DNA from 4 places in the Rahnella sp. WP5 genome. Region 4 is predicted to be linked to each of the others. Evidence: predicted binding sites of a transcription regulator. Region 4 holds the regulator's gene; each other region holds the start of a gene.
The links. Region 4 encodes CRP, which controls carbon source genes, mostly activating them, when cyclic AMP is high. Its sites were predicted from a motif close to ATGTGANNNNNNTCACAT; they were not measured.
Positions count from the first base shown of each region.

Region 1 (7,354 bases), on a different contig from region 4:
TGGATTTCTTTAAAAATCACGTGTAAAACTGTCGTAACAAGACTGCCACATTGTTTCAGTGGTGTTTCTCATCGCGAAGATATATGACCCAGTACGTTAACCCTACCAGCAAACCACCCCCAATGATGTTACCGATGGTCACAGGGATGAGATTGTCTATGATAAAGTTAGGGATATTCAGCTCTGCGAATTGTGCCGGTGTTGCCCCGACAGCCTGCCAGAATTCTGGTGTCGCAAAATTTTTCACTACGATGCCTAAAGGGATCATGAACATGTTAGCAATGCTGTGTTCAAAGCCGCTGGCGACGAACATGCCGACCGGTAAAATCATAGCGAACATTTTATCCATCAGACTGCGGCCGGAGTAACTCATCCATACCGCCAGGCAAACCATCAGGTTTGCGAGGATCCCCAGACATACGGCTTCGATAAATGTGTGATGCATTTTATGATCAGCAGTTTGCAGAACGTTCAGTCCCCACAAACCGTTATCAACCATGTATTCACCGGAGAACCAAATCAGAGCCACAAAGAATAAGCAGCCGACCAGGTTACCAATATAGACATTGACCCAGTTGCACGCCAATTGCCCCCAGGTGATTCGACCGCTGGCTTTCGCAATGACGATAAGTACAGTGGACGTGAACAGGTCCGCACCACATACGACAACCAGCATAAGACCCAGAGAGAAGCAGATGCCCCCAACCAGTTTTGCAAGGCCATAAGGGACGGTACCGGTGCCTGTAGTGGCGGTGATATAAAAAGCAAAGGCTATAGAAATAAAGACGCCAGCAGTAATGGCTAAAAAGAATGTTTTTAACGGCTGTTTGGTGGCTTTATAAACGCCAGCATCTTCAGCAATTTTCGCTGTCGCGGCGGGTAAAATGAGATCGAAGGGGTTGTCAGCTTTCACATTAACTCTCTTATTCAGGGCTATGCACTGCGCAACGAGATACTAGCAAAGCAGTATAACGTAAAAATTGACGTGGATCATATGAGGGGGTTTTTGGTGGTTTTTAATAGACTGCTAAAGGGGTGGTTTTATGGGTAATTAATTGAAAATAAACGAATAAAAAGATTTTAATTTTTGCAAATAAAGTTGAGAAAGCAAGAGTTTATTTTCAGATTCCAGTTAATACAAAGGATTCAGTGTTAATAAATATCGTTATTTTGATTTTATAAATTTCACTTTCAATTAACTTATAAAATAAGTGCTATATTTTTCACGCAAAAACGGCAAGCGGGTATTATTTCGCGCGGAATTACACGTCATTTTGATGGCCGAGTCAAACTTTTGCGGACAAATACAGCAGCAGAAGCTTAGGATTTATAGTGAACTGATAGCGAATTTATAAACAAAAAAACCGACAGGAAATCCCGTCGGTTTTAATCGCTTCACCGTGGCCAGTGAATCAGGCTTTCGACCAGTGACGACGTTTGGCGACTTGCAGCTTTTCGTATGCACCAAGCAGCGCCTGATGGGCTGACAAGGCTTTCAGCTCAGGGTCGACTGCAAACAGACTGTGGAAACGGACTTCTCCACTGATGGCCGCCGAAGCATCCTCAACTGCTTTCTGACCATACATTTTCACGAAAGCGTTGTAGTACTGGGCTGGCTCGCGATCTTCTTCCAGAGACAACTGGAGCAGGGTTTGCAGGCAACGGTAATAGTTGTTGCGCTCATCGCTGTACACCGAGGAATTGAACTCATGCGCCCATTCAGCCCAGGTCAGCGCCTGATCCAAATCACCACCGGCAAGAGCCAGCATAGATTTCAGCTCACCGACACGCAGCGTGTACCAGCCGTTGTCTTTGCCGCTGGCGATCCCCAGCAGTTCGCGAACGCGGGTAAAGTCATCCAGACCTTCATCGTCGAGTTGAGTGATCATCTCAAGATAGGTTTCTTTTGGCAGATCGCTGCCCGGCAACGCCAGCAGTTGATAACGCAAATGCGCGCCCATGCTGTTATTCGCCAGCAATAAATCTTCGGCAGGATAAATGTCAGACATGCCCGGAACGATAATGCGGCAGGCGTATACATCCAGATGTTCGTAATCGGCGATATACACTTCAGCATCTTCTTTATCAAAGATAGCCATCAGTGTCGCAAATTCTTCTTCAGTGGTACCGCTGAAACTCCAGTCTGCAAACGGATAGTCTGCGTCTTGTTTGAACATATCCCAGGAAATCAGACCGCTTGAGTCGATGAAATGGGTTTCAAGGTTAGCGTGTTCAGCCACTTCTTCGTCGTCAAAAGTAGGCGCCGTGAAGACATCCAGGTCTTTCAGACTGCGGCCTTGCAACAGTTCCGTCACGGTACGTTCCAGTGCGACGCCAAAATCAGGGTGTGCACCAAAGGACGCGAAACAGGTCCCGTTCGCCGGGTTGAACAGAACCACGCAAATGACCGGATAATTGCCGCCCAGCGAGGCGTCATAAGAAAGAATAGGGAAACCTTCTTCTTCCAGTTTGGCAATGGCTTCAACCACTCCAGGATAGCGTGCCAGAACCTCAACAGGGATTTCAGGCAGGCTGATGGATTCTGCAATGATGCGGTTTTTGACATAACGCTCGAAGACTTCTGACAGCCCCTGAACCCGCGCTTCATTGGCGGTGTTACCCGCGGACATCCCGTTGGAAACGTACAGGTTGCCGATGATGTTCATCGGAATATAGACGGTTTGCAGATCGGACTGACGGGTAAATGGCAGAGCGCAGATACCACGATCAGGATTGCCTGATTGCAGGTCGATCAGATCACGGGCAACCAGTTCTTTATCGGCATCATAAAATGCGTGCAGGCGCTCATCCAGGATCCCGGCGGGCAGACTGTCGTCTTCCGGAAGCGGGAACCACTTCTCATTCGGATAATGAACGAAATCGCCATTAGCGATTTCTTTGCCCAGATAGAAATCAGCGAAGAAATAGTTAGTCGACAGGCGCTCAAAATATTCACCCAAAGCAGAAGCCAGTGCGGCTTTTTTGCTGGCGCCTTTACCGTTGGTGAAGCACAGCGGGCAGTCGCGATCGCGAATGTGCACTGACCAGACGTGGGGAACCGGATTCAGCCACGAAGCTTCTTCGATATTAAAGCCGAGATCGGTGAGTTTTTGTTGGAAGCGGGAAATGGAGTCTTCCAGCGCCGCGTCTTTACCAGGAATAAAAGTTTGGGTCATTGAGTTCACTTTTGAGCGTGCTAAAAACGTGCAATGATACGGGGTTTTGCACATTAGCTCCATGTATTCGTGTTAAGAATGTAATCGCTGTGTGAAGTCAAAGGCTTGAGTTTGAACACGCTGTTATACCGTGTGAAATTTGACGGTGCTTACACATATTATTCCGAAAAATCAGGGTTAAAAGGAGGAATGAACCTTGTGATCAACATCTCATCGCTGTTTATCAGGTCGTCATCAATAACCGTTGCAGACTGCTTGTCTCGGATGATAAAACCGTTAAATTAGTGACTACTATGTGACTGTCTCAGAGAAGTGGTGAGGGGAAATGACTCAGGTTTATAATTTTAGTGCAGGTCCGGCAATGATCCCGGCTGAAGTATTGCGTCGTGCGGAACAGGAACTTTGTAACTGGCACGGACTGGGTACATCGGTGATGGAAATCAGTCACCGTAGTAAGGAATTTATCCAGGTTGCTGAAGAATCCGAAAAGGATATCCGTGACCTGCTCAATATTCCCTCGAACTATAAAGTGCTGTTCTGCCATGGCGGCGCCCGTGCGCAATTTGCTGCTGTGCCAATGAACCTTTTGGGTGAAAAATCCTCCGCTGATTATATTGATGGTGGCTATTGGGCACACAGCGCAGTTAAAGAAGCCCAAAAATATTGCACGCCAAACGTGATTGATGTCACCACTACGATTGATGGTAAGCGTGGCATTCTGCCGATGAGCGAATGGAAACTGAGTGCAGATTCTGCCTACGTTCATTATTGCCCGAATGAAACTATCGATGGTATCGCTATTGATGAAATGCCTGATTTTGGCGACAAAATCGTGGTAGCAGATTATTCATCCTGCATTCTTTCCCGCCCGATTGACGTCAGCCGTTTTGGGGTGATTTATGCTGGCGCGCAGAAAAATATCGGTCCTGCGGGTCTGACCCTGGTTATCGTTCGTGATGATCTGCTGGGCAAAGCGCGCACTGAATTGCCTTCTATCCTCGATTATACCGTGCTGGCTGAGAACGACTCTATGTTCAATACCCCGCCGACCTTTGCATGGTATCTGTCAGGTATGGTATTCAAGTGGCTGAAAGAGCAGGGCGGTCTGCGCGAAATGGAAAAGCGCAATCGTGCAAAAGCCGAACTTTTGTATGGCGCAATCGATCGCACCGGCTTCTATCGTAACCCTGTGGTGGCGGCTAACCGTTCGTGGATGAACGTTCCTTTCCAGATGGCAGATGCCTCGCTGGATAAACTGTTCCTTGATCAGGCACAGGAAGCCGGTCTGCATGCACTAAAAGGCCACCGCGTGGCTGGCGGTATGCGCGCATCTATTTATAATGCAATGCCGATTGAAGGCGTAAAAGCCCTGACCGACTTTATGGCGGAGTTCGAAAAACGTCACGGTTAAGTGTGCTGGCTTTCAGGCTCGCAGAATGCTTCATTGAGAAGCCTTAAAAATGACCCCGGCTCAATGTCCGGGGTCATTTTATGAAAAGAAGAATTGGAGAAAGAGTGGAATCCCTGACATTACAACCCGTTGCGCTGGTTAACGGCAGCATCAATTTACCTGGCTCAAAAAGTGTTTCTAACCGCGCACTTTTACTGGCTGCTTTTGCACAGGGTACTACCCGCCTGACTAACCTGCTCGACAGCGATGATGTGCGTCATATGTTGACAGCACTGACTCAACTGGGTGTCACGCATCGTTTATCTGCATCCCGCACCGAGTGTGAAATCGATGGTCTGGGCACGGCTTTTTCCAATGCTAAAGGTCTGGAACTGTTTCTTGGGAATGCAGGAACCGCAATGCGTCCGCTGGCGGCAGCATTATGCCTGGGCGAACAGGATGTTGTACTGACCGGTGAGCCGCGCATGAAAGAGCGCCCGATCGGACATCTGGTTGATGCGCTTCGTCAGGGCGGTGCGCAGATTGATTATCTGGAGCAGGAAAACTATCCGCCTTTGCGCCTGCAGGGTGGATTTAGTGGCGGTGACGTCAGTGTTGATGGCAGTGTTTCCAGCCAGTTTCTGACAGCGTTATTGATGACAGCTCCGCTGGCAGATAACGATACAACCATTCAGATTAAAGGTGATCTGGTTTCCAAACCTTATATCGATATCACGCTGAACCTGATGAAAACCTTTGGTATTGAAGTGGAAAACCACGAGTACCAGAGATTTAGCATCCAAGGACGTCAGCATTATGTGTCTCCGGGGGCATATCTGGTCGAAGGTGATGCCTCTTCAGCGTCCTACTTCCTGGCCGCTGCGGCGATCAAGGGCGGTACGGTTCGTGTGACCGGAATCGGCAAAAACAGCATGCAGGGCGATATTCGTTTTGCAGACGTGCTGGAAAAAATGGGTGCTACTATTCACTGGGCTGATGATTATATCGAATGTACCCGCGGTGAACTGAACGGCATTGACATGGACATGAACCATATTCCTGATGCAGCAATGACCATTGCTACCGCTGCCTTGTTTGCTGAAGGCCCGACAACGTTGCGTAATATTTACAACTGGCGTGTTAAAGAGACCGATCGCCTGACGGCGATGGCGACTGAGCTGCGTAAAGTCGGTGCAACAGTGGAAGAGGGCGAAGATTACATTCGTATTGATCCGCCTCAATCGCTGAAATTTGCCGAAATTGGCACCTATAATGATCACCGCATGGCGATGTGTTTCTCGCTGGTGGCGTTATCCGATACGCCGGTGACCATTCTTGATCCGAAGTGTACCGCAAAAACGTTCCCGGACTATTTTGACCGTCTGGCGGCAATCAGCACACTGGCATAGTTTTTCACTTGGTTGCCCGTGTATGAACGGACATCCCTGATGTCCGTTTTTTTGTTTTCAGGCTCAGAACCGTCCGCTTTTTAGCCAACTGAAAAATGTGGGGTAACAGTTGCAGTGAAGGCAGCGTATAATGCCGCTCCTGAATTAGTCCTGTGAGGCTAATGAAGCGGGCATACCCCACCGAAAGGAGACAAAAATGACGGCTTTAGCCCCGGTAATCACCGTTGATGGGCCAAGTGGTGCAGGTAAAGGTACGTTGTGTAAAGCGTTGGCCGAAGCCTTTAACTGGCATCTGTTGGATTCCGGCGCGATTTACCGCGTTTTGGCGCTGGCGGCTTTGCATCACCAGGTTGATATTGTCTCAGAAGAGGCGCTAGTTCCGCTTGCCGCACATCTCGACGTTCGTTTTGTGGCTCAGGATGGGCAGTTGCACGTTATTTTAGAAGGTGAGGATGTTACCCATGAAATCCGCACCGAAACGGTAGGCAATACTGCGTCTCAGGCGGCGGCATTTCCCCGCGTTCGTGAAGCATTATTGCGCCGGCAGCGCGCATTCCGTGATGCACCGGGCCTGATTGCGGATGGTCGTGACATGGGGACGGTGGTTTTCCCTGATGCACCGGTGAAGATATTTCTGGATGCCAGTTCGGAAGAACGTGCAAACAGAAGAATGCTACAGTTGCAGGAAAAAGGCTTTAGTGTTAACTTTGAACGGCTTTTAGCCGAGATCAAAGAGCGCGATGACCGTGATCGTAACAGGCCCGTCGCGCCTCTAGTGGCTGCTTCCGATGCGTTGTTGCTGGATTCAACCAGCATGTCCATCGACGAAGTCATCGAAAAAGCACTGGCTTATGCCACAGAAATTCTAGGATTGCCGCAAAAACAAACCCGGTAATCGAGCCTCACTCTGGTGCTGAAGAATATTCAGTGCCAGTTTTGGCTATAGTTTTTTTTAACCTCGCCGCAAGGATCTGTAGCGGGGCATTTGAAACAACCCCATCCAGCAGGAAGCCAGATGGACGTTAAACTTAAGAACCTAAAGATTATCAACATGACTGAATCTTTTGCTCAACTCTTTGAAGAATCCTTAAAAACAATCGAAACCCGTCCTGGTTCCATCGTTCGTGGTGTTGTTGTGTCTATCGACAAAGATATCGTACTGGTTGACGCCGGTCTGAAATCTGAGTCTGCAATCCCGGCAGAACAATTCAAAAACGCACAGGGCGAACTGGAAATCCAGGTTGGCGACGAAGTTGATGTTGCGCTGGACGCTGTTGAAGACGGCTTCGGTGAAACTCTGCTGTCCCGTGAAAAAGCTAAACGTCATGAAGCTTGGATCACGCTGGAAAAAGCTTACGAAGAATCTGCAACTGTTACCG
Region 1 covers NZ_KN050720.1:219,060-226,413, reverse strand. Annotated here, with positions in the region: gene focA (formate transporter FocA) at 56-913, opposite strand; gene ycaO (30S ribosomal protein S12 methylthiotransferase accessory factor YcaO) at 1,413-3,176, opposite strand; gene serC (3-phosphoserine/phosphohydroxythreonine transaminase) at 3,502-4,587, shown strand; gene aroA (3-phosphoshikimate 1-carboxyvinyltransferase) at 4,692-5,975, shown strand; gene cmk ((d)CMP kinase) at 6,172-6,870, shown strand; gene rpsA (30S ribosomal protein S1) at 7,027-7,354, shown strand, end outside.
Region 1: serC (3-phosphoserine/phosphohydroxythreonine transaminase) is a predicted target of CRP. The motif match lies at 3,373-3,390, and genes of this name have one in related genera.

Region 2 (7,354 bases), on a different contig from region 4:
CATCCATTGGTGAACCACCACCCAGCGCGATGATAACGTCTGGTTTGAAGGAGTTCATCTGCTCAGCACCTTTACGAACAATGCTCAGCGTCGGGTCAGCTTCAACTTCGAAGAATACTTCAGTTTCAATACCATGACCTTTCAGAACGCTGGTGATCTGATCGGCATAGCCGTTATTGAACAGGAAGCGGTCAGTTACGATGAAGGCGCGTTTTGCTCCATCAGTCGCCACTTCTTCCAGTGCGATTGGCAGTGAGCCACGACGGAAGTAGATAGATTTAGGAAGTTTATGCCACAACATGTTTTCTGCTCGCTTCGCTACAGTTTTCTTGTTGATCAAGTGTTTAGGACCGACGTTTTCAGAGATGGAGTTACCACCCCAGGAACCGCAACCCAGCGTCAGAGACGGAGCAAGTTTGAAGTTGTACAGGTCACCGATACCACCCTGTGAAGCCGGGGTGTTGATCAGAATACGTGCGGTTTTCATTTTGTTGCCAAAATAATTCACACGTTCTGGTTGGTTGTCCTGGTCTGTATACAGGCAAGAGGTATGGCCGATACCGCCCATTTCTACCAGTTTCTCTGCTTTAGCGACGGCGTCTTCGAAATTCTTAGCGCGGTACATAGCGAGGGTAGGGGACAGTTTTTCATGCGCAAATGGTTCAGATTCGTCAACAATGGTGACTTCACCGATGAGCACTTTAGTATTCGCAGGCACTTTAATGCCAGCCATTTCAGCAATTTTCACTGCTGGCTGACCTACGATAGCGGCGTTGAGGCCGCCATTTTTCAGAATGATATCTGAAACGGCTTTGAGTTCTTTACCCTGCAGCATGTAGCCGCCGTGAGAAGCGAAACGTTCACGGACTGCATTATAAGCTGAATCAACCACGATGATGGACTGCTCAGAGGCACAGATGACACCGTTATCGAAGGTTTTAGACATCAGGACGGAAGCAACAACACGTTTGATATCTGCGGTTTCATCAACAACGACTGGTGTATTACCTGCACCCACGCCGATTGCTGGTTTACCGGAGCTATAAGCTGCTTTAACCATGCCCGGACCACCTGTTGCCAGAATCAGGTTCAGATCCGGGTGGTGCATCAGTTGGTTGGAAAGCTCTACGCTTGGTTCATCAATCCAGCCAATGATATCTTTTGGCGCACCCGCAGCGATGGCGGCTTGCAGGACGATATCCGCAGCTTTGTTCGTTGCATTTTTAGCACGTGGGTGTGGGGAGAAGATGATGCCGTTACGGGTTTTCAGGCTGATAAGCGCCTTGAAAATTGCAGTAGAAGTTGGGTTGGTAGTCGGAACGATACCGCAAATCAGACCAATTGGCTCGGCGATAGTGATGGTACCGAAGGTGTCATCCTGGCCCAGGATGCCACAGGTTTTTTCATCTTTGTAAGCATTGTAAATGTATTCAGAAGCGAAGTGGTTTTTGATCACTTTGTCTTCAACAATACCCATTCCGGATTCTTCAACAGCCAGTTTTGCCAGCAGAATTCGAGAATCGGCAGCAGCCAGGGCGGCGGCAGCGAAAATCTTATCGACTTGCTCTTGACTGAAGTTGGCATATTCGCGCTGTGCCTTCTTGACCCGAGCAACGAGTGCGTTTAGTTCAGCGACATTTGTTACAGCCATAATGCTCTCCTGATAAAGTTAAACTCTTTTAGTAAATAATCCGCCAAAGACTAGTATAGACCTGCTATCAGTCACCGTGAGAAACTAATTAAATCTAAGATTCTCAATGTGTTGTCTTTGTCTCTTTATTTGCTCAAAGAGCTTTCAGTTGTGAAGCACCGGGTAAAGCAGATGACGTTAAATAAATCACCTTCATCACTGGACGTTTTATCTTTCATGTAACGCTGAGTGACTATGTACTGAGATTACCTATTTGTAGGCAGGGTCAATTTGATCTGGATCACTAAATACTGATGCTGACACCTTTCAGCAACTTGATATTGAGAATGGTTATCAAATTCTCACTTGGATAATACAGTTTTGTATCTAAAGTTATCAATAAAAAATCTGTTTTTTAACAAAAGTTGTATTCACTGCCTTTGTTCAGAAATCTGGTGATAAAAACTATGAAACGACGTGGCGCCTTTACGGGGATTCCAGTACATTAGCGCCCATCAAAACCTTCATCTACTGGCATAGTTATGCGGAGTTCTGCGTGAGCCAATCTTTATTAGATTTTTCAGGGTATATCAAGTTTTTCGTCGGTCTGTTTGCGCTGGTCAACCCTGTGGGGATCTTGCCAGTCTTCATCAGCATGACAAGCTATCAGGCGGCAGCGGGGCGTAATAAAACCAATATGACGGCAAACCTGTCGGTTGCCATTATATTGTCGACTGCACTTTTCCTGGGCGATGCCATTTTGCATCTGTTTGGTATATCGATTGATTCATTCCGAATTGCGGGTGGGATCTTGGTGGTCACCATTGCGATGTCGATGATCAGCGGGAAACTGGGCGAGGACAAACAGAACAAGCAGGAAAAATCAGAAACAGCGATACGTGAAAATGTCGGGGTGGTTCCGCTTGCGCTACCTCTGATGGCCGGACCGGGCGCAATCAGTTCAACGATTGTATGGAGTTCACGCTATCACAGCTGGCCGAATCTGCTGGGACTGACACTTGCGATTATCTTCTTTGCATTTTGTTGCTGGTTACTGTTCAGAGCGGCACCATTGCTGGTGCGATTACTGGGGCAAACCGGGATTAACGTGATTACGCGTATCATGGGGCTTTTGCTGATGTCTCTGGGTATCGAATTTATTGTGACAGGGATTAAAGCTATTTTCCCTGGCCTGCTCTAACCTGCTGGTCACTGAATTATCACGGAAACACGGGTGGGTTTTCGTGATAATTATTACCTTTCCTTATAATGCGATGCATTAATATAGTGCAGCTAATGACTTAATTAAGCGCGTTTGCACCTAAATGTGGCGTAAAGCCACGTCTCATTCTTCTTTTCGAACCAAGTCTTCATTTCTTCTAATAAACTTAGCGAATTTTTAGCTAAATACGCATCTTTACTGCCCGTTTTGACGCTAATTTATCCACATCATTCTGTAAGGCTTGTGCATGCTGTATCGAGATGTTATTAGTGTTAACACCGCAGTTAACAGGTGTTTATCCTTGAAAACATCTTAATGTTAACGGATTGTGTCAGGCGAGTTCTTATGCAATCAGTGACGTTAATTTTGCGCTAAAAATTATCGTAAAAATGCCAATAAACAATGAGTTAACCAAGATTTCCAAATGTTTCCTTGTGGATGACTCATCGAGCTTGTAACCAGTAAAAGAGAATTGCGTAACAAATTTGCAAAATTTATTGGCGCCTGTATCAGGCTTCTGATAATTTTCAAATCGCCTTCAAAAATGGAATTTTGTTAAGCGGGATGCTCTGAGTGAGAACGAATCTTGCTAGAGACAGAAAGATTGAAGCCATTTTATTTGTTTTTGGAGAGTATCGTGTCGCAATGCGTACCACAAAATTATCCTCAGCCGCTTTCTGCGAAAAGAAAGCCGGGCATTGTGCTGGCGACATTACACAGTCTTTTGTTGAGTCTGCCGGTTCTGCAAAACAAACCTTCATCTCTTCTTCTCATTAATTGAATTCAGGCGCTTAACTGCGAAGGGCTTTCTATCGCCGTGAGGCGAATAAGAAAATAATATTGTTAAGGTCAGGAATAACAGTATGTGATTACCTGGTGTGACGCAGAACCTTGTTTTGTTGTGCACGGGGTAAATCAAATGGGGTGGGATCATCCTTAACGATCCCGGAAACAACATGGCGAACAACAGCCTGACGTTTCCAACGTTATTGAGTAATACATGCAGTAATAGGGGACAGCCATCTGCGGGTGGTAACTACATGGGGGCCTTTCTTGAGCAATTCGTTCCTGCTTTTGAAACCCATTGACCCAGCAAGGGTTTATCTTGCACCCAGGCGTGCAAGTTCATAATAAAAACTGGAGTTGAATAAAAATGACCAACATCACAAAAAAAAATCTGCTCGCTGCCTGCATTCTGGCTGCAGTAGGATCTGTTTCAATCAATAATGCATTCGCAGCCAACGTGCCAGCAGGCGTGACTCTGGCCGCCAAACAAGAGCTGGTGCGCAACAACGGTTCTGAAGTTCAGTCTCTCGACCCGCATAAAGTCGAAGGCGTGCCGGAATCTAACGTTATCCGTGATTTGCTGGAAGGCCTGGTAAATACCGATAGCAAAGACGGCAGCGTCATTCCTGGTGTAGCCACCAGTTGGGAAAACAAAGATTTTAAAGTCTGGACCTTCCACCTGCGCCCGGAGGCTAAATGGTCTAACGGCGACCCTGTAACAGCCGAAGATTTTGTCTATAGCTGGCAGCGTCTGGCGGATCCGAAAACTGCATCTCCGTATGAAAGCTATCTGCAATACGGTCATATCGAAAACATTGACGACATCATCAGCGGTAAGAAAAGCCCTGATACTCTGGGTGTGAAAGCGCTTGACGACCATACCCTGCAAGTCACTCTGACCGAACCTGTTCCCTATTTCGTCAAAATGCTGTCTCACACCGCGATGAAGCCGGTAAACAAAAGTGTTGTTGAGAAATTTGGCGACAAATGGACTCAGCCAGAAAACTACGTGAGCAACGGTGCATACAAACTGAAAACCTGGACCGTTAACGAACGCATTGTTCTGGAGCGTAGCCCGACTTACTGGGATAACGCAAAAACCGTTATTAATCAGGTCACTTACCTGCCAATCTCCTCTGAAGTGACTGACGTTAACCGCTACCGTAGCGGCGAAATCGACATGACTTATAACAACATGCCGATCGAACTGTTCCAGAAACTGAAAAAAGAAATCCCGACCGAAGTCCACGTTGACCCGTACCTGTGCACTTATTACTACGAAATCAATAACCAGAAAGCACCATTCACTGATTCACGCGTTCGTGAAGCGCTGAAACTGGGCCTGGATCGCGACATCATCGTGAACAAAGTAAAAGCGCAGGGCGATTTGCCAGCTTATGGCTATACCCCTCCTTACACTGATGGTGCAAAACTGACGCCTCCGGCCTGGTTCAAAGAGACTCAGGAACAGCGTAACGAGCAGGCTAAAAAACTGCTGGCGGAAGCGGGTTATACCCCAGCTAAACCACTGACTTTCGACCTGCTGTACAACACGTCTGATCTGCACAAAAAACTGGCTATCGCCGCTGCCGCTATCTGGAAGAAAAATCTGGGTGTTGACGTGAAACTCGTTAACCAGGAGTGGAAAACCTTCCTGGACAGCCGTCATCAGGGCAACTTCGATATCGCCCGTGCTGGCTGGTGCTCCGATTACAACGAACCTTCTTCCTTCCTGAACACCATGCTGTCTGACAGCAGCAACAACACGGCTCACTATAAGAGCCCTGCGTTTGATAAAGACATCGCGGACACGCTGACCGCGAAAACTGACGAAGAACGCGCAGCGCTGTATCAGAAAGCTGAAACCCAGCTCGATAAAGATTCTGCGATTGTGCCTGTCTATTACTACGTGAACGCGCGTCTGGTGAAACCATACGTTGGTGGTTACACCGGTAAAGATCCACAGGACAACGTCTACGTTAAAGACTTATACATCATCAAACACTAATTAATCAGTGTCAGAGCAAGGCATCCCCGAGCTGCCTTGCTCCTTCTTTATTGATGAAGGTAATGTTTTTAGTGCCGGTTTTCGGTGCTGAAGCAAAGAGCCACCACGGCGGCCATCACCCGATAGTCGCCGTGACCAAGCCAAAACTATCAAGCTGTAGTGACAGGCTTAGAAACAGGTACGGGCAATGTTAAAGTTTATTTTACGCCGCTGTCTGGAAGCGATTCCGACGCTATTCATTCTGATCACCATTTCGTTTTTTATGATGCGTCTTGCACCTGGCAGCCCTTTTACGGGTGAGCGTAATCTTCCGCCAGAAGTGATGGCGAACATTGAGGCGAAATATCACCTCAATGACCCAATGTATAAGCAATATTTCCATTATTTAGAACAACTGGCGAAAGGCGATTTTGGCCCGTCGTTCAAATATAAGGACTACACCGTTAATGATCTGGTTGCGGCTTCTTTCCCGGTTTCAGCGAAACTGGGTCTGGCGGCATTTATCATGGCGATTGTGTTTGGAGTCAGTGCGGGCGTTATCGCAGCACTCAACCAGAACACGAAATGGGATTACACGGTGATGGGCGTTGCGATGACGGGGGTGGTCATACCCAGTTTCGTGGTTGCGCCGTTACTGGTGCTGATATTTGCCATCACGCTTAAATGGTTGCCTGGCGGCGGCTGGAATGGCGGTGGTGCCAAATATATGATCCTGCCGATGGTGGCACTGTCACTGGCTTATATCGCCAGTATTGCGCGTATCACCCGCGGTTCAATGATCGAAATTCTGCATTCCAACTTCATCCGTACAGCTCGCGCCAAAGGGTTGCCGCTGCGTCGCATCATTTTGCGCCACGCGCTTAAACCTGCACTGCTGCCGGTATTGTCATACATGGGACCGGCCTTCGTTGGGATCATCACCGGTTCGATGGTCATCGAGAGCATTTTCGGATTGCCGGGCATTGGCCAGCTGTTTGTTAACGGTGCATTAAACCGTGACTACTCACTGGTCTTGAGCCTGACCATTTTAGTGGGCGCATTGACCATATTATTCAATGCGATCGTCGACGTGCTTTATGCCGTCATCGACCCGAAAATCCGTTATTAATGCCGGAGTACGTCAATGATGTTAAGTAAGAAAAATAGCGACGTCGTGGAAAACTTCAGCGAAAAACTCGAAGTTGAAGGCCGCAGTCTGTGGCAGGATGCACGACGTCGTTTTATGCACAACCGTGCGGCGGTCACCAGCCTGATCGTGCTGGCATTTATCGCGCTATTCGTGGCGTTTGCGCCGATGTTATCCCAGTTTTCCTACGATGATACCGACTGGAATATGATGTCAGCGGCACCTGATTTTGCTTCTCACCACTATTTCGGCACTGACTCTTCAGGCCGTGATTTGCTGGTACGTGTGGCGATCGGCGGACGTATTTCCCTGATGGTCGGTGTAGCGGCAGCGTTAGTGGCCGTTATTCTCGGTACGCTTTACGGGTCGTTGTCCGGTTATCTGGGCGGTAAAATTGACTCCGCAATGATGCGTCTGCTGGAAATTCTCAACTCCTTCCCGTTCATGTTCTTCGTTATTCTGCTGGTGACCTTCTTCGGGCAAAACATCCTGCTGATATTCGTGGCGATCGGGATGGTGTCCTGGCTGGACATGGCGCGTATCGTGCGTGGACAGACTCTCAGCCTCAAGCGTAAAGAATTC
Region 2 covers NZ_JQJR01000010.1:217,482-224,835, reverse strand. Annotated here, with positions in the region: gene adhE (bifunctional acetaldehyde-CoA/alcohol dehydrogenase) at 1-1,651, opposite strand, end outside; gene EX31_RS10070 (YchE family NAAT transporter) at 2,187-2,831, shown strand; gene EX31_RS25990 (hypothetical protein) at 3,426-3,629, shown strand; gene oppA (oligopeptide ABC transporter substrate-binding protein OppA) at 4,006-5,646, shown strand; gene oppB (oligopeptide ABC transporter permease OppB) at 5,834-6,754, shown strand; gene oppC (oligopeptide ABC transporter permease OppC) at 6,770-7,354, shown strand, end outside.
Region 2: EX31_RS10070 (YchE family NAAT transporter) is a predicted target of CRP. The motif match lies at 1,920-1,937, and genes of this name have one in related genera.

Region 3 (7,354 bases), on a different contig from region 4:
GCAAACGGCGACCATCCGGTAACAAAATCGGTAGCCAGCCAGCAAGACGCGACATCAAACGGATATCAGCAACAATGGTCGGTAAAATATCCGGACGGATAACTTTGAGCACCACCGGTTTGCCGTTTTCTTTCAGGATCGCCGTGTGCACCTGAGCAATAGACGCAGACGCCAGCGGCGTCTGATCGAACTCATCAAACCAGGTTTCCAGCGGGCCACCCAGCGCGGCATCAATTTGCTGACGGGCTTTCGCACCATCAAACGGCGGAACATGGTCCTGAAGCAAAGCCAGCTGATCGGCTATGTGCGGGGGGAAAAGATCGCGGCGTGTAGACATCATCTGACCGAACTTGATCCAAACCGGCCCAAGCTGTTCCAGTGCCAGGCGCATGCGCTCACCTAACGGCTTTTCTTTATGACGATTTGGTAACCAGAAAAAAAGATAACGACCAATTCTCAGTGGTAACGTTAAGCGGATTTTAGGGATCAGTTCGTCAAGGCCGTAGATCAGAAACATGCGGATAATCAGATATAAACGTCGCATTTCCCTAGGCGTCACGGTTTGTCCTCCAGTTTTTTGATACGTTTATCCAGCGCATCCAGCTCACACACCAGTGCGGAAACCTCATCACTAAACCAGACAACTTCCAGCGGACCGGGTGCCATTTTCCACTCTTCAGTCAGCGTTTGCGCCACATAGCTCTGCTGGTGTTTCAACCCTTTTTGCAAAAAGCTGAAAACGCCCTGCACGGTCTGACTCAGCCCCTGTGCCGCAATGTCACCGATATAGGGTGCCAGAAATTCCGCAGGCTCAATTTCCGCCATATCCAGCAATGCAGAGAACTGCTGAACCAGGGCGATATCGCCATCAACTACCAGCTCGCCACTGCGCATCATGGGCGACAACTGCTGGCGATCACGTAACTTATGCAGCACTGACAGTTTCGAGGTGACGGTGCAATCTGCCGCGCCGTCCCATTGCCCGAGCACATCAATTTTCTGTTCACTGAACACAAACGTCAGTGGTGTACTCAGTTCCTGCAATTCCACACGCAGAACTTTACCGGCCAGACGTGTCCGCGCCGCCTTCATGCTGCGATCTCTGAAAAGCAGGTAATTAAGCGGCGTCTCGATAGCGGCAGTCAGTAACGGCGTTAACAACATCGGCATACTCATATCAGAATTTGAAACCCCGATGTAACGCCACAATGCCGCCAGTCAGGTTGTGATAAGTCACATTTTCAAAACCTGCGTCCGCCATCATTCCTTTCAGTGTTTCCTGATCCGGATGCATACGGATTGATTCAGCCAGATACCGGTAGCTTTCGGCATCGTGTGCAACCAGCTCGCCAATACGCGGTAAAATATGGAAGGAATAGGTGTCGTAAGCTTTGCTCAGCGGCTTCAGCACCGGTTTGGAGAATTCCAGTACCAACAGACGCCCGCCCGGCTTGAGTACGCGGAACATGGAACGCAGCGCCTTCTCTTTTTCAGTCACGTTACGCAGACCGAAAGAGATGGTGATACAGTCAAAATAGTTGTCCGGGAACGGCAGAGCCTCGGCATTCGCCTGAACGTAGCTGACGTTGCCGACGATGCCAAGATTGCGCAGCTTTTCGCGGCCCATCTTCAGCATGGAATCATTGATATCCGCCAGCACGACTTCGCCTTTCTCACCCACCAGACGGGAGAATTTTGCGGTCAGATCGCCCGTACCCCCGGCCAGATCCAGCACACGTTGTCCCTGACGGACACCGCTGCAATCAATAGTGAAGCGTTTCCAGATGCGATGAATACCGAAAGACATCAGATCATTCATCAAATCATATTTTGCCGCAACGGAATGGAAGACTTCTGCCACCATTTCCTGTTTTTCATCTTTGGCTACTGTACGAAAACCAAAATGGGTGGTTTCCGGCGTCTGCTTTTCCATTATTTATGCCTGCTTTTTCAGTCGAACTCTTGGGGAGAAGTGTATCAGAACCCGTTCGAAAGCCCCATCACCGATGGTGATTCAACATATTGCAAAAATTCATGCATTGAATCACAAATACAGTGCAGGCCCTCTCAACCGCTATGCCTGCTGGTGGGGAGTTAACTCACCCGGGTTCAGCGTCTGTTCTTCTTCCGCATCAGAGGTATCGGGCAGAGATGCGGTGTCTTCAGGTTCATTTTCCGCTTTCGCTATTTCAGCCAGAGACGGACTGATAGGCCGTTTAACTTCAACACCCAGCGCGCGGAAACTTTCCACCTGTCCGATAAGATTACCACGGCCTTGCGAGAGTTTATTCATCGCGGATCGATAACTTCCCTGCGCTTTGTCGAGACTTTGTCCCATCGACTCCATGTCATCCACAAACAGCCGCAGTTTGTCGTAAAGACGTGCCGCGCGGTCGGCGATACGTTTGGCGTTCTGACTCTGATGCTCATAGCGCCACAAGTTACTGATCGTTCGCAGCGCCACCAGCAGGGTCGTCGGGCTGACCAGCATAATATTGTGCCGGAGCGCTTCGCTAATCAATTCTGGCTCACGGTCGATAGCCAGCAGAAAAGCGGGCTCAACAGGGATAAACATCAGCACATAGTCGAGGCTGCGCAGACCGGGAAGTTGCTGGTAATCTTTGCGCCCGAGCAGGCGGATATGTCCGCGCACCGAGGCAATATGTTCATTGAGTGCCGCTTCCCGCTCGCTGTCATCCTCGCTGTTGAAATAGCGCTCATACGCGACCAGGGTCATTTTGGCATCAATCACTACGTCTTTATTCTGCGGTAACCTGACGACCACATCAGGTTGCATCCGGCTGTTGCTGTCAACCTGCACGCTGACCTGAGTCTGGTACTCATGCCCTTCGCGTAAACCGGAAGCCTCGAGCACGCGGCTCAGCACCACTTCCCCCCAGTTGCCCTGCGTTTTGTTGTCACCTTTCAGTGCCTTGGTCAGGTTGACGGCTTCACGGGCCATCTCCACATTCAGTTGCTGCAGATTGCGGATCTCATGCGCCAGCGTATGGCGTTCACGGGCTTCCTGCCCAAAGCTGTCCTGCACCTGACGACGGAAACCATCCAGTTGCTCGCGCAACGGCAACAGTAACTTGTCGAGACTTTGCTTGTTCTGTTCGTCGGCACGACGGCCATTTTGTTCGAAAATCCGGTTAGCCAGATTTTCAAACTGGCTGCTCAGGCGCTGTTCGCTGTTAATCAGCAGACGCTGCTTTTCTTCAGCCGCCATGCGGGTTTCATCCAGACGGGTTGAAACCTCACGCAACTCTGCTTCCTGCGCGCTGTTGATTTCCCGCTGCGCACGCAGTTCCTGATTCAGTTGCTCACACTCGTTTTGCCAGTGGGCAAGCAGTTGTAATTTTTCCTGACTGGCCGCCTGCAGGCTATGCAGTTTGCGCAGCTCAAGTTCAGCCTCGCGCAGTTGCTGCTGCCCTGATTGCCGCTCGCTTTTGTGCGTATCATTTTCCGCTTTAGCCTGTTCCAGCGATTGTTCCAGCAAACGGCGCTGCGTTTCATACTCCGTCTGCTGTTGCTGTTGGCGCAGGCTGGCGATAAGCCAACCTACGAGTAAGCCCATTAACCCCGCCCCCAGGGCTGTCAGGATGCTGATATCCACGCGATTTCCCTCTTAAAGTCTCTTGCGGCCAAGGTAATGTCAGGCTGTATGGATGTCCAGTCTATTTTCTGTTGCATTGAGCCTTTGCGAGACGTCTTCCAAAAAGGAATTTCTCTGTATTTGCCCCCTTGCGATAGCCAGCCACAGAGAGCAGCATTCAAAACCAGCGGCTCAGCCACTGAATGCCGAAAGCACCTGGCGCCAGGATGCCGAAAGCCCAGATGAGTGCAGACGTCACATTCGCAATCTGGAAATATTTTTGCGGCATACCGCAGATACCGGCAACCAGTGGCACAACGGCACGAAGCGGGCCAAAGAAGCGGCCAATGAAAGCCCCGGGCATGCCCCATTTTTCAAAGAAAGCATGTCCACGAACCAGCATTTGCGGATGGCGGGAGAAAGGCCAGAAATTGCCAACCCGATCCTGATAACGGGCACCAATCCAGTAAGAAAGCCAGTCTCCCAGGAAAGCGCCTGCGGCGGCAGCAGCCCAGATGGGCCAGAACGGAATACCGGTTTCGCCAATCAGCGCGCCGAGTCCCAGCAAGATAAACGTCGCCGGGAGCAGCAGGGAAAGGAATGCCAGAGACTCACCAAAAGCCAGAAAGAAAACGATCGGTGCAGCCCACACCTGATGGGCACGGATGAAGGTAGTGGTGTACTCAAGAAGGTCGTGAACAGTCAAAAATGCAGTTCCTTTTGTCAGAGTTCCGGGAGGAGATTCATCAATTATTCCAGATGGATTACTAACATGACCTTAACAGATCTGCTTAGCAGGGCAAAAAAATGGGCCGCCAGAGGCAGCCCATTGATGTGATGATGTGATGTGGTTGTTTTAGTTTTATAGGGACTAAATAAGCCTGCGGGCTGCTTCTACAACAATCTTCACCGCATGACTTTCAGTCTTTTTCATGGTTTCCGCATTAGGGATTTCCTGCTGCGTGCGGTTCACGATAACACCCGCCACCATCCCCGCGCGCAGGCCCTGGCTTGCACACATGGTCAGCAGAGTCGCGGATTCCATTTCGTAGTTCATGACGCCCATTTCCTGCCACTCTTTCATCGATTCTTTGAAGCGACGGACAACACGGCCAGAGTAAGTGTCATAACGTTCCTGACCCGGATAGAAGGTGTCAGAAGAGGCGGTAACGCCAATGTGCGTCGCGGCACCCACGGCTTCTGCCGCCGCAACCAGCGCGGTGGTGCAGGCAAAATCGGCTACTGCAGGGAATTCCATCGGCGCAAAGTGCAGGCTCGCGCCATCAAGGCGAACGGCAGCGGTCGTGACCAGAACGTCACCGACATTGATGTGTGGCTGGATAGCGCCAGTTGTGCCGACTCGCAGGAAAGTACGGATCCCCAGTTGCGCCAGTTCTTCAACCGCAATAGAGGTCGAAGGGCCACCAATACCGGTTGAGCAAACAATCACAGATTTGCCATCAAGCTCAGCACGCCATGAGGTAAATTCGCGGTGGGAAGCCAGACGAACCGGGTTCTCCATCAATTTGGCAATTTTTTCCACGCGCTCAGGGTCGCCGGGAACAATCGCCAGCGTCGCGCCGTTTAAATCTTTTTTGGCCAGGCCAAGATGGAAAACTTCAGGCTGAGACATAACAAACTCCTCTGTGTGTAAGGTCATTTATTGGCAGGAGGAACACCCGGCAACTGTACTGAACATTGTGACGTTATTTCGTGACGGTCGTCACTATGATGTAACAACGGGAATTTCACATACATTTATTTTGTGATTCAAGTCACAAAATAAGGAGGGGTGAGGGAATTTTAAACAGGCAATCTCCGCTGCCGGGGATTGCCTGTTTATCAGTTACAGTTAATCAGGCAGGAACGGCATCTGCCGCCGCACTGCGCGACCAGATCCGGTGTTTGAGCATGTCTTTCAGAAACGCCTTCAGCAACGCTCCTTCTGCTTTTTCACCTTCCACAACGCCCTCTTCCGGCACATCGTCCGTCAGCCCCAGCAGCGATTTGAAGCGGCGTGCATCGCCACTTAGCCCCACCACTTTCAGGTGTTTGTAGGCTTCGAGCACATAATGCCGTGCATCGCCATTCATCAGCAGTGCGTCGATATGCCCATGCGGAACAATCACTGCATCAACGGTGATGGAAGGCGATCCGGCAAACGTCGCATCAACCGGCAACGTAGAACCATCATCGGCAGTCACACTCCCTAAATGACTGGCCAGCAGCTTAGGGTGAACGCCAGCGGCCTGAAGTGCCTGTAAGGTTTCCAGAACATCCGCCGCATTCACACCTTCACCCAGCAATATCGCCACCTGCCGCCCTTTGATCGTGCCTTTACCGCTGGCATACAAACTCAGCGACGGATCATTTTTCAGCCCATTCACGGGCTTCGGCGGTTTGATCTTCAGGGTGTCAGCGGAAAGGGTAATACCCAGATTTTTCGCCACTTTCTGCGCCAGCGTCTGATCAACATGCGCTAACAGATCCACGACCCGCTCGCGGATATACGGCCGCGCCACCTTCGATAATTCAAATGAGAAAGCGCCGATAATATGATCCTGCTCCGCTGTTGTCTGGCTCAGCCAGAACAGGCGAGGATGGGCATAATATTCGGCAAATGACGGGCTGCGCTGACGGATTTTTTCTGCATCAACCCGTTCAGGATAACTTTCAAAGCCACCGCCGGACGCTGCCGGAGGTGTTTCCCTCGGCCAGTTATTGTTGATGGAATTCGGCTCGTAGTTCGCCGGATTCGTATCAATGTCCTGACGGTGCATGCCGTCACGCTGGAAGTTATGGAAAGGGCACGTCGGCCGGTTAATCGGAATTTCATGGAAATTAGGCCCGCCCAGACGACTGATTTGCGTGTCGGTGTAAGAGAACAGTCGCCCCTGCAACAGCGGATCATTGGTGAAATCTATGCCCGGCACAATGTGCCCCGGGTGGAACGCGGCTTGCTCGGTTTCAGCAAAGAAATTATCGGGGTTACGGTTGAGCACCATTTTGCCGATCAGTTCTACCGGCACCAGTTTTTCAGGGATGAGTTTGGTCGGGTCGAGCAGGTCGAAATCAAATTTGAATTCATCTTCTTCCGGGATCAACTGCACACCCAGTTCGTATTCCGGATAATCTCCGGCTTCGATGGCTTCCCACAAATCACGGCGGTGGAAATCGGCATCTTTCCCGGCCAGTTTCTGCGCTTCATCCCATAACAAAGAGGCTTTTCCGGCCAGCGGTTTCCAGTGGAAACGCACAAAAGTGGCTTTGCCTTTCGCATTCACGAAACGAAAAGTATGGATGCCAAAACCTTCCATCGTGCGGTAACTGCGCGGAATGCCCCGGTCAGACATCGCCCAGAACACGTTATGCAGGGTTTCCGGTTGCAGGGACACGTAATCCCAGAAGGAATCGTGCGCACTCGCCCCCTGCGGGATTTCGTTATGCGGTTCGGGTTTTACCGCATGCACAAAATCAGGGAATTTATGGGCATCCTGAATGAAGAACACCGGTGTATTGTTACCGACCAGGTCGTAAATGCCTTCATCGGTATAAAACTTGGTCGCCCAGCCGCGGATATCACGCACGGTATCTGCCGAACCGCGGGAACCCTGAACGGTAGAGAAACGCACAAATACCGGCGTTTTCTTTTTAGGATCAGAGAGGAAGCTGGCTTTGGTCACTGCCTTCATACTGCGATAGGGCTGGAAATAACCGTGCGCCGCAGCGCCCCGCGCATGAACGATACGTTCGGGAATC
Region 3 covers NZ_JQJR01000016.1:15,791-23,144, forward strand. Annotated here, with positions in the region: gene ubiB (ubiquinone biosynthesis regulatory protein kinase UbiB) at 1-559, opposite strand, end outside; gene EX31_RS14620 (ubiquinone biosynthesis protein UbiJ) at 556-1,164, opposite strand; gene ubiE (bifunctional demethylmenaquinone methyltransferase/2-methoxy-6-polyprenyl-1,4-benzoquinol methylase UbiE) at 1,178-1,933, opposite strand; gene rmuC (DNA recombination protein RmuC) at 2,075-3,616, opposite strand; gene EX31_RS14635 (DedA family protein) at 3,774-4,301, opposite strand; gene udp (uridine phosphorylase) at 4,467-5,228, opposite strand; gene katE (catalase HPII) at 5,452-7,354, opposite strand, start outside.
Region 3: udp (uridine phosphorylase) is a predicted target of CRP. The motif match lies at 5,359-5,376, and genes of this name have one in related genera.

Region 4 (7,354 bases):
GCCCTTCGACTGGCGCAGAAGCTGATCGACGCGACCTTTGCCGACCGCGTATTCTTCGCCAACTCCGGCGCTGAAGCCAACGAAGCGGCCTTTAAACTGGCGCGCTATTACGCCTCGCACCGTCACAGCCCGTACAAAAGTAAGATCATCGCTTTCCATAATGCCTTCCACGGTCGCACGCTGTTCACGGTTTCCGTGGGTGGCCAGCCGAAATACTCCGACGGCTTCGGCCCGAAACCCGCTGATATTGTGCACGTGCCGTTCAATGACCTGGATGCCGTAAAAGCGGTGATCGACGACCACACCTGCGCCATTGTTGTCGAGCCTGTGCAAGGGGAGGGCGGTGTCACGCCTGCGACCAAAGCGTTTCTGCAAGGTCTGCGCGAGCTTTGTGACAAACATCAGGCGCTGCTGGTGCTGGATGAAGTACAAAGCGGCATGGGGCGCAGCGGCAAGTTGTTCAGCTACATGCATTACGGCGTGACACCGGACATCCTGACCACTGCCAAAGCGCTCGGCGGTGGTTTCCCGGTTTCCGCCATGCTGGCAACCGAAGACGTGGCCTCGGTGATGGAACCGGGCAAACATGGCACCACCTACGGCGGTAACCCGCTGGCCTGCGCCGTCGCTGAAGCCGCGCTGGATATCATCAATACGCCAGACGTGCTGGCCGGGATCAACGAGCGCCGCGAGAAATTCATCAGCGCGCTGGAGGCCATCAACCAGAAATATCACATCTTCAGAGAGTTCCGCGGCCAGGGTTTGCTGATCGGCGCCGAGCTTTCTGATGCGTATAAAAACCGCGCCGGAGAATTCCATGCCGCCGCCGCCGACTGCGGGCTGATGATGCTGGTCGCCGGACCGAATGTCATGCGGTTTGCGCCATCGCTTGTGATCGACTTCGCGGATATTGAAGAGGGGATGGGAAGGTTTGAGAAAGCAGTGGGGAAAGTTTGCGGGGGGTGAGCCCCACGCCTCCGTCTTTAAACGCTTGATCGAGACAATTTCGGTTTCTCACTAACATTTATCACATGGCCTCTCGCGCCGAAACCGACCAAGAGGGAAAAGTGCTTTTTCCCTCTTGGATCTCCCTTCGCTTTTTCACTGCGCGCTGTCGCGGGCACGGTGGACATGTTCTGGCGCATTAGTGTGTGGCGCAAAATGTCATCGCTGCGCGATTCCCGAATTTCAGGCTTCGAGCCTAAGGTCTCGAACCGTTCATTCGGTGCCATTTTTGAGCACGCCAATCGACATTTCTAAAAGATAAAACCCTTCTGCTTTTGAATTTAGAATCCTGCGGGCGAATCAGAAATCTTGCTGAACGGAGCGGCTTCGAGACCAGTGGCTCGAAGACCGAGAGAAGGAACCGCAACGCGGCAAGATTTCCAGCCTGTCGCTGTGGTTGCTGGAACATAGCCTACGAGCGAAGCGCGCAGTTTAAGACGTGGAGATTCCAAAGAGGGCTCGTCTTAGCCCTCTTTGGTCGGTTTCGGCTCGGTGAGTTAAGCGAACACGGCAATTGAAAAACCGAAACTTTCTCAATCCGTTTAAAAGAACGCCAGTACACGGCATCCGTACTTGAGAAACCGAGATATTCGCAATTTCAAAAAGCAGTCTGGCTGCAAGCCAGTAAAACGGGGATTTGAAAGGGGCATCCCCCTTCACGCCCGCCGCGTCAGCCAGATCCCATGATGCGGCCTCTGCTTCCACGCCAGTGACGAGATGGTATGCATCACGCTGAGATGTGAAATTACGCGCCGCAGATGGCGTTCCATTTCGGTCAGTGGCATATCCGGGTGAAGTTCCGGCGCATTAAACAGGTTGTTCTCGCTGCCCGGCCCGTCGTAGAGCAGTCGTTGCTGACAGCTTTGCAGCGCGATTTCGCAGGTCTGTAAATACTCTGTCGCCAGTTTTTCCGGCAGCATGTAATGCTCGCGGGCGAGGATCGTCATCGCGTTGATATGCTCAACCACAAACTGACTGTGCGTCACCCACAAACGCATATCCGCCAGATAATGTGAGTTAAAACCCGGCTCCTGCATCGCCTGATTTAGCGAAGTGAACAGCTTATTGTGCGCCTGATTGACCTGCATACGGGTGTACGCCAGTTTGGCGGTGTCGGGGCTTTCCTCGAGCAGCAGGCGGATAGCGTCCTGATAGATTTCCAGCGCCTGGTGTGCATTCTGGCGCAGCAAACCGCTTTGCCATTGCGGCCACAGCCAGATAGTGCCACCAAAGGCCAGCGCGCAGCCGATCAGGGTATCGACCAGTCGTGGTACCAGAAAATGCACGCCGTTCATCGCCAGCAATTGCAGGGTATACACTGCAGTCACCGTCATGCCGACCATCGCCAGTCCGTAGTTTTTGCGCAGAACGGTATAGGACAACAGGGTGATCAGCAACATGCACAGCAGCGTGGTGCCTTCCGGCAGTTCCAGTTTGAGCAAGCCTGAGGCAATCAGCAATCCGGCCAGCGTACCGAGTGCACGGTGCTGGATCCTCACCCGCGTGGCGTTATAACCGTTCTGGCTGACCAACATGATAGTCAGCAAGATCCAGTAGGGTTTGGGCAAATTGAAGAACAGACCCAGACTGCTGCCAATCGCCAGAATAATGCCCAAACGTGCGGCATTACGCAGTGCCACGGATTTGAAGGAAAGATAGCTTTTCAGCGCGGGCCAGAAGGGCAAACGCGGCTGGGTGTTCATCAGGTCACGTTTGTACAACGGCCGCTGTGTGCGTAACAGACGGGCAATGCGGCTGAAATGGTAATAACAAAACTGACCTACCGGATTGTCCGGGTTGCGCGCGGCGATTTTCTCCAGCGCGGTCAGCTCATTGGCCATCGTAAAGCGCCCGGATAAACGGTGATAAAGAATATCGTCGGCAATCACCCGAAGACGGGTGGAAATCACCTGCGCATTTCGGCGGATAACCGCTTCGGCATGGCTTTCCTCCACCAGTTTCTGCACTTCTTCCGGCTGATGCAGGCTCACTGTAATATGCTCCTGCAAATCGAGCGCCACCTGAAAACGCTGAAACAGCCGTTTATGGTGATGATGATGTCCGTGCTGGGGCAACATGTGTAATTGCTGATAAAGCAGGGCAATCAGGTCGATAACCTGCTGCTGGCGGGTTAGCAGTGGGGGTAACGCGGTTTCGGGATCGGTGTGTTGCGTCAGCAGGCTGTACTTAGCTTCGAAATAATCCGCGAGTTGCAGATAGAGCTGGCTGAGCGTTTCGCGCATCGGCTGTTCTTCCGAAATACGAAACCACGCCCAGTTAAACAATCCGTACCAGGCTGTGCCAGCGGCGAACAACACCGGGGCCTGCCACATCGGGCGCACGCCCACCATACTCAGCGTGAAGATAGTCGCCACCAGCGCACCGGGCAACAGGCGCGCATGCAGCGGGCTGATTTCACCGGTGACGCCCAGCAGTAACGCCAGCGACAGCATGATCAGCGGCAGCGGTATATGCCAGCTTTCGAGCATCAGTTGCAGCAGAAGGCTGCTCACGGCAAAGAGTGAACCGCCGACGAGCAGGCGTTTGAAAAAGCGTTTATGCGGGGTATCCAGACCGGCGATGTTACAACAGGCCGGGCAGAGGGAAAACAGCAGGCCCATTTGCAAATTGCCAAACAGCCAGCAAATGCCAACAGGTAAGCACAACACCAGCGTCTGGCGCAGCGCGTAGTTCACTTCAGGATGGTAAAACAGTCTTCGCCATAGCGTCATGGGTAAAGCTTAGCCCATAAAAAAGGCGCGACAGTGTTTTGCCGCGCCAATTTTTGAGGGATTAACGTGTGCCGTAAACGACAATCGTTTTACCGTGTGCGGAGATCAGGCTCTGATCTTCCAGCATTTTGAGAATGCGTCCGACTGTTTCACGTGAACAACCGACGATTTGGCCAATTTCCTGGCGGGTGATCTTGATTTGCATCCCGTCCGGATGGGTCATTGCATCAGGCTGTTTAGCCAGATTGAGCAAGGTTTGAGCGATACGACCGGTAACGTCAAGGAAGGCAAGGTTGCCGACTTTCTCTGACGTCACTTGCAGACGGTTTGCCATCTGCGCGGAGAGACGCATCAGAATATCCGGGTTAACCTGAATCAGCTGGCGGAATTTTTTATACGAAATTTCAGCCACTTCACAGGCAGTTTTAGCACGTACCCAGGCACTGCGTTCCTGACCTTCTTCGAAGAGTCCCAGCTCACCGATGAAGTCACCTTGGTTAAGGTAGGACAGTATCATTTCCTTGCCTTCTTCATCTTTAATCAGGACAGCAACTGACCCTTTCACGATGTAGTAAAGCGTTTCGGCTTTTTCACCCTGGTGAATCAGCGTACTTTTAGAAGGATACTTATGTATATGACAGTGAGACAGGAACCATTCAAGAGTCGGGTCTGTTTGTGGCTTGCCGAGAACCATTTGCTATTATCCTCTGTTGTTATCGCTGCCCAAAATCACAGGGCTCAGAGTTCCCTGTACGGCACTTCAAATCCAAAGCGCCCTTTCAGCATATAACTCTCCAGAAATGCTGCAAGCGGATGTCGGAGTGCAACAGCCTGTTTATTGCTGTCATCACCGTGGGTTCTGTACTTAAACCGCAAAAACCGTCACCGCAATTTACTGGAAAGTATGTTTCGGCTTTGTTTGTAGCACAGGTTTGAGATGCTGTCTTCTGTTGTCTCGCTTCAGCATGATGGCGATCGGGTTACGTTGCCAGATTTTAGGTGAAAGGGTACTCTGAGAGCAGATTTCGACAAGTTTATTCACCGGGAGAATAGTTCATGCATGCACGTGTCAAATGGGTTGAAGGACTGACATTTTTAGGTGAGTCTGCATCGGGTCATCAGATTTCAATGGATGGAAACGCGGGTGATAAAGCCCCAAGCCCGATGGAAATGTTACTGATGTCCGCAGGGGGGTGTAGTGCAATCGACGTGGTGTCAATTTTGCAAAAAGGTCGTAATGACGTGCGTGATTGTGAAGTGAAGCTGACCTCACAACGCCGCGAAGAAGCGCCGCGTCTGTTCACTCACATCAATCTGCATTTTATCGTCACCGGTAAGGATCTGACCGATAAGATTGTTGAACGCGCAGTCAGCCTGTCTGCCGAAAAATACTGTTCTGTGTCTCTGATGCTGGGGAAAGCGGCCACAATCACCCACAGCTTTGAAGTGATTGCAGCCGAATAAAGTTTACTCGATCTTCTTGCCTTCCATCAGGCGCTGCACCAGCGGCGCCATGATCAGCTCCATCGCCAGCCCCATTTTGCCGCCCGGCACCACCAGTGTTTTGATGTGCGAGATAAACGACCCTTGCAGCATGGCCAGCAGATACGGGAAATCGATGTCATCCAGCCCCTGAAAATGAATCACCACAAAGCTTTCATCCAGTGACGGAATGGCTTTGGCGGCAAACGGGTTCGAGGTATCGATGGTGGGTACCCGCTGGAAATTGATGTGCGTGCGGGAAAACTGCGGGGTAATGTAATTGATATAGTCATCCATCGAACGCACGACGGAATCCATCACCGCTTCACGGGAATGCCCGCGCTCGCCGGTATCGCGCACCAGTTTCTGGATCCATTCGAGGTTGACGATAGGCACCACGCCGACCAGCAGGTCGACCTGCGCGGCAACGTCAATTTTGTCCGCCACCACACCACCGTGTAACCCTTCGTAAAACAAAATATCCGTCGGTTCCGGCAACGCCTGCCACGGCGTAAAGGTACCCGGCACCTGATTGTAGGGAACGGCTTCGTCATAAGTATGCAGATACTTACGTGAACGGCCAGTGCCGGTTTTACCGTATTCGATAAAGCTTTTTTCCAGCAAACCAAAGTCATTGGCTTCCGGCCCGAAGTAGCTGATATGACGTCCCAGATCGCGCGCCTTGCGTATTGCCGCATCCATTTCAGGACGGGTGAAATGATGAAAACTGTCACCTTCCAGTTCCGCCGCACGCAAACCAAGCTGCTGAAATATTTTACGAAATGCCACGCTGGTGGTTGTGGTGCCTGCACCGCTCGAACCGGTCACGGCAATAACAGGATGTTTGGCTGACATAATGCGCTGTTCTCCATAAAGGTGATGCAGGCAGGCGAGACGCGGTCTTTTCTGTGGTCGAAGATCTGGCGTCAAGGCTGCGCATAATTAAGCCTATTGTTACCATATTTATTCGCGAAGCCAAAGAGGGCATCACTATTCTAAACCCGCCAGCAACGGTTGGATCAGCGGGTCTTTCTGGTGGAACAGAGAAACAATGTCATGCAGCGCCTTGCCTGTGTACTCCTTTTTCCACGCCAGACTGAGCGGGGAAGGGGCGCGCGGATAGCGGATTTGCCGGGCGATCAGCTCGCCGCTGTCGAGATATGGCTGGCACAGATGGCGCGGCAGAAAACCGATACCCATTCCCTTCAGGTGACAGGCCAGTTTAGTCGCCACATCTGCTACGATGATCTGCCGTTGCCCGGTCAGCAACCAGGCTACCCGCTTGTTCAGATGGCGCGAGGTGTCTTCCACATTGATGGCAATGTACTGACGCAATACCGCTTCTTCCAGCACACCAGTGATGTGCTGCAACGGATGAAAGGGCGCATGAACAAAAACCCAGTCCACTTCACCCAGCGGCAGCAGATTCACGGCGTTAGAAAGGGATTCGGTGCCGGTGACGCCAATCGCCAGCTGAAAATCTTCGTACAGCAGCGTATCCCATACCCCCATGTAAATCTGCCGTGTGAAAGTGAACTGCGTGAACGGGTAGCGCTGCGTCAGAGAGCTTAATAACGCTGCCAGAGCTTCAGGGCAGTACATCAGATTGTTCACCACCACATTCAGCTGGCGCTCAATGCCGTCGTTAATCTGCTGCAGTTCTGCCGGTACACCCTCCAGCCAGGTTAGCCACTGGCGACATCGTTCAAGCAGATGCTGTCCGGCGGGCGTCAGCGACACCGTGCGGGTCGTGCGGTTGAGCAATAACGTCCCGGCACTGTCTTCCAGCATCTTAATTCGATAGCTGATGGTCGCAGGCGTTTTATGCAGCATCTCTGCCGCGCGGGAAAAGCTGCCTGTTTGTGCGACGTGCATAAAGGTTTTAATCGACTCCTCATCCAGCATAGGTCACCTGAAGTAATGTTAATGCATTGAATGAAAAAGATTTTATAGATTTAACCGGATGAGAATTGTGGACTTCATCAATTTTATGGAATCTTTTTCCATATTTCGATTGAGCAAGTTGGAAAAAGTTTCTACAGTAATTGCATTGAGGATAAATTCGCCAATCTGGCGGGCTTATCTCACCGGTTTTATTTTAAATGCAGGGATGAATGCCATGGAACTTCCGGTTT
Region 4 covers NZ_JQJR01000007.1:33,435-40,788, reverse strand. Annotated here, with positions in the region: gene EX31_RS04630 (bifunctional acetylornithine/succinyldiaminopimelate transaminase) at 1-966, shown strand, start outside; gene EX31_RS04625 (YccS/YhfK family putative transporter) at 1,662-3,737, opposite strand; gene crp (cAMP-activated global transcriptional regulator CRP) at 3,799-4,431, opposite strand; gene EX31_RS04615 (OsmC family protein) at 4,794-5,201, shown strand; gene EX31_RS04610 (phosphoribulokinase) at 5,205-6,074, opposite strand; gene allS (HTH-type transcriptional activator AllS) at 6,210-7,124, opposite strand; gene EX31_RS04600 (ureidoglycolate lyase) at 7,339-7,354, shown strand, end outside.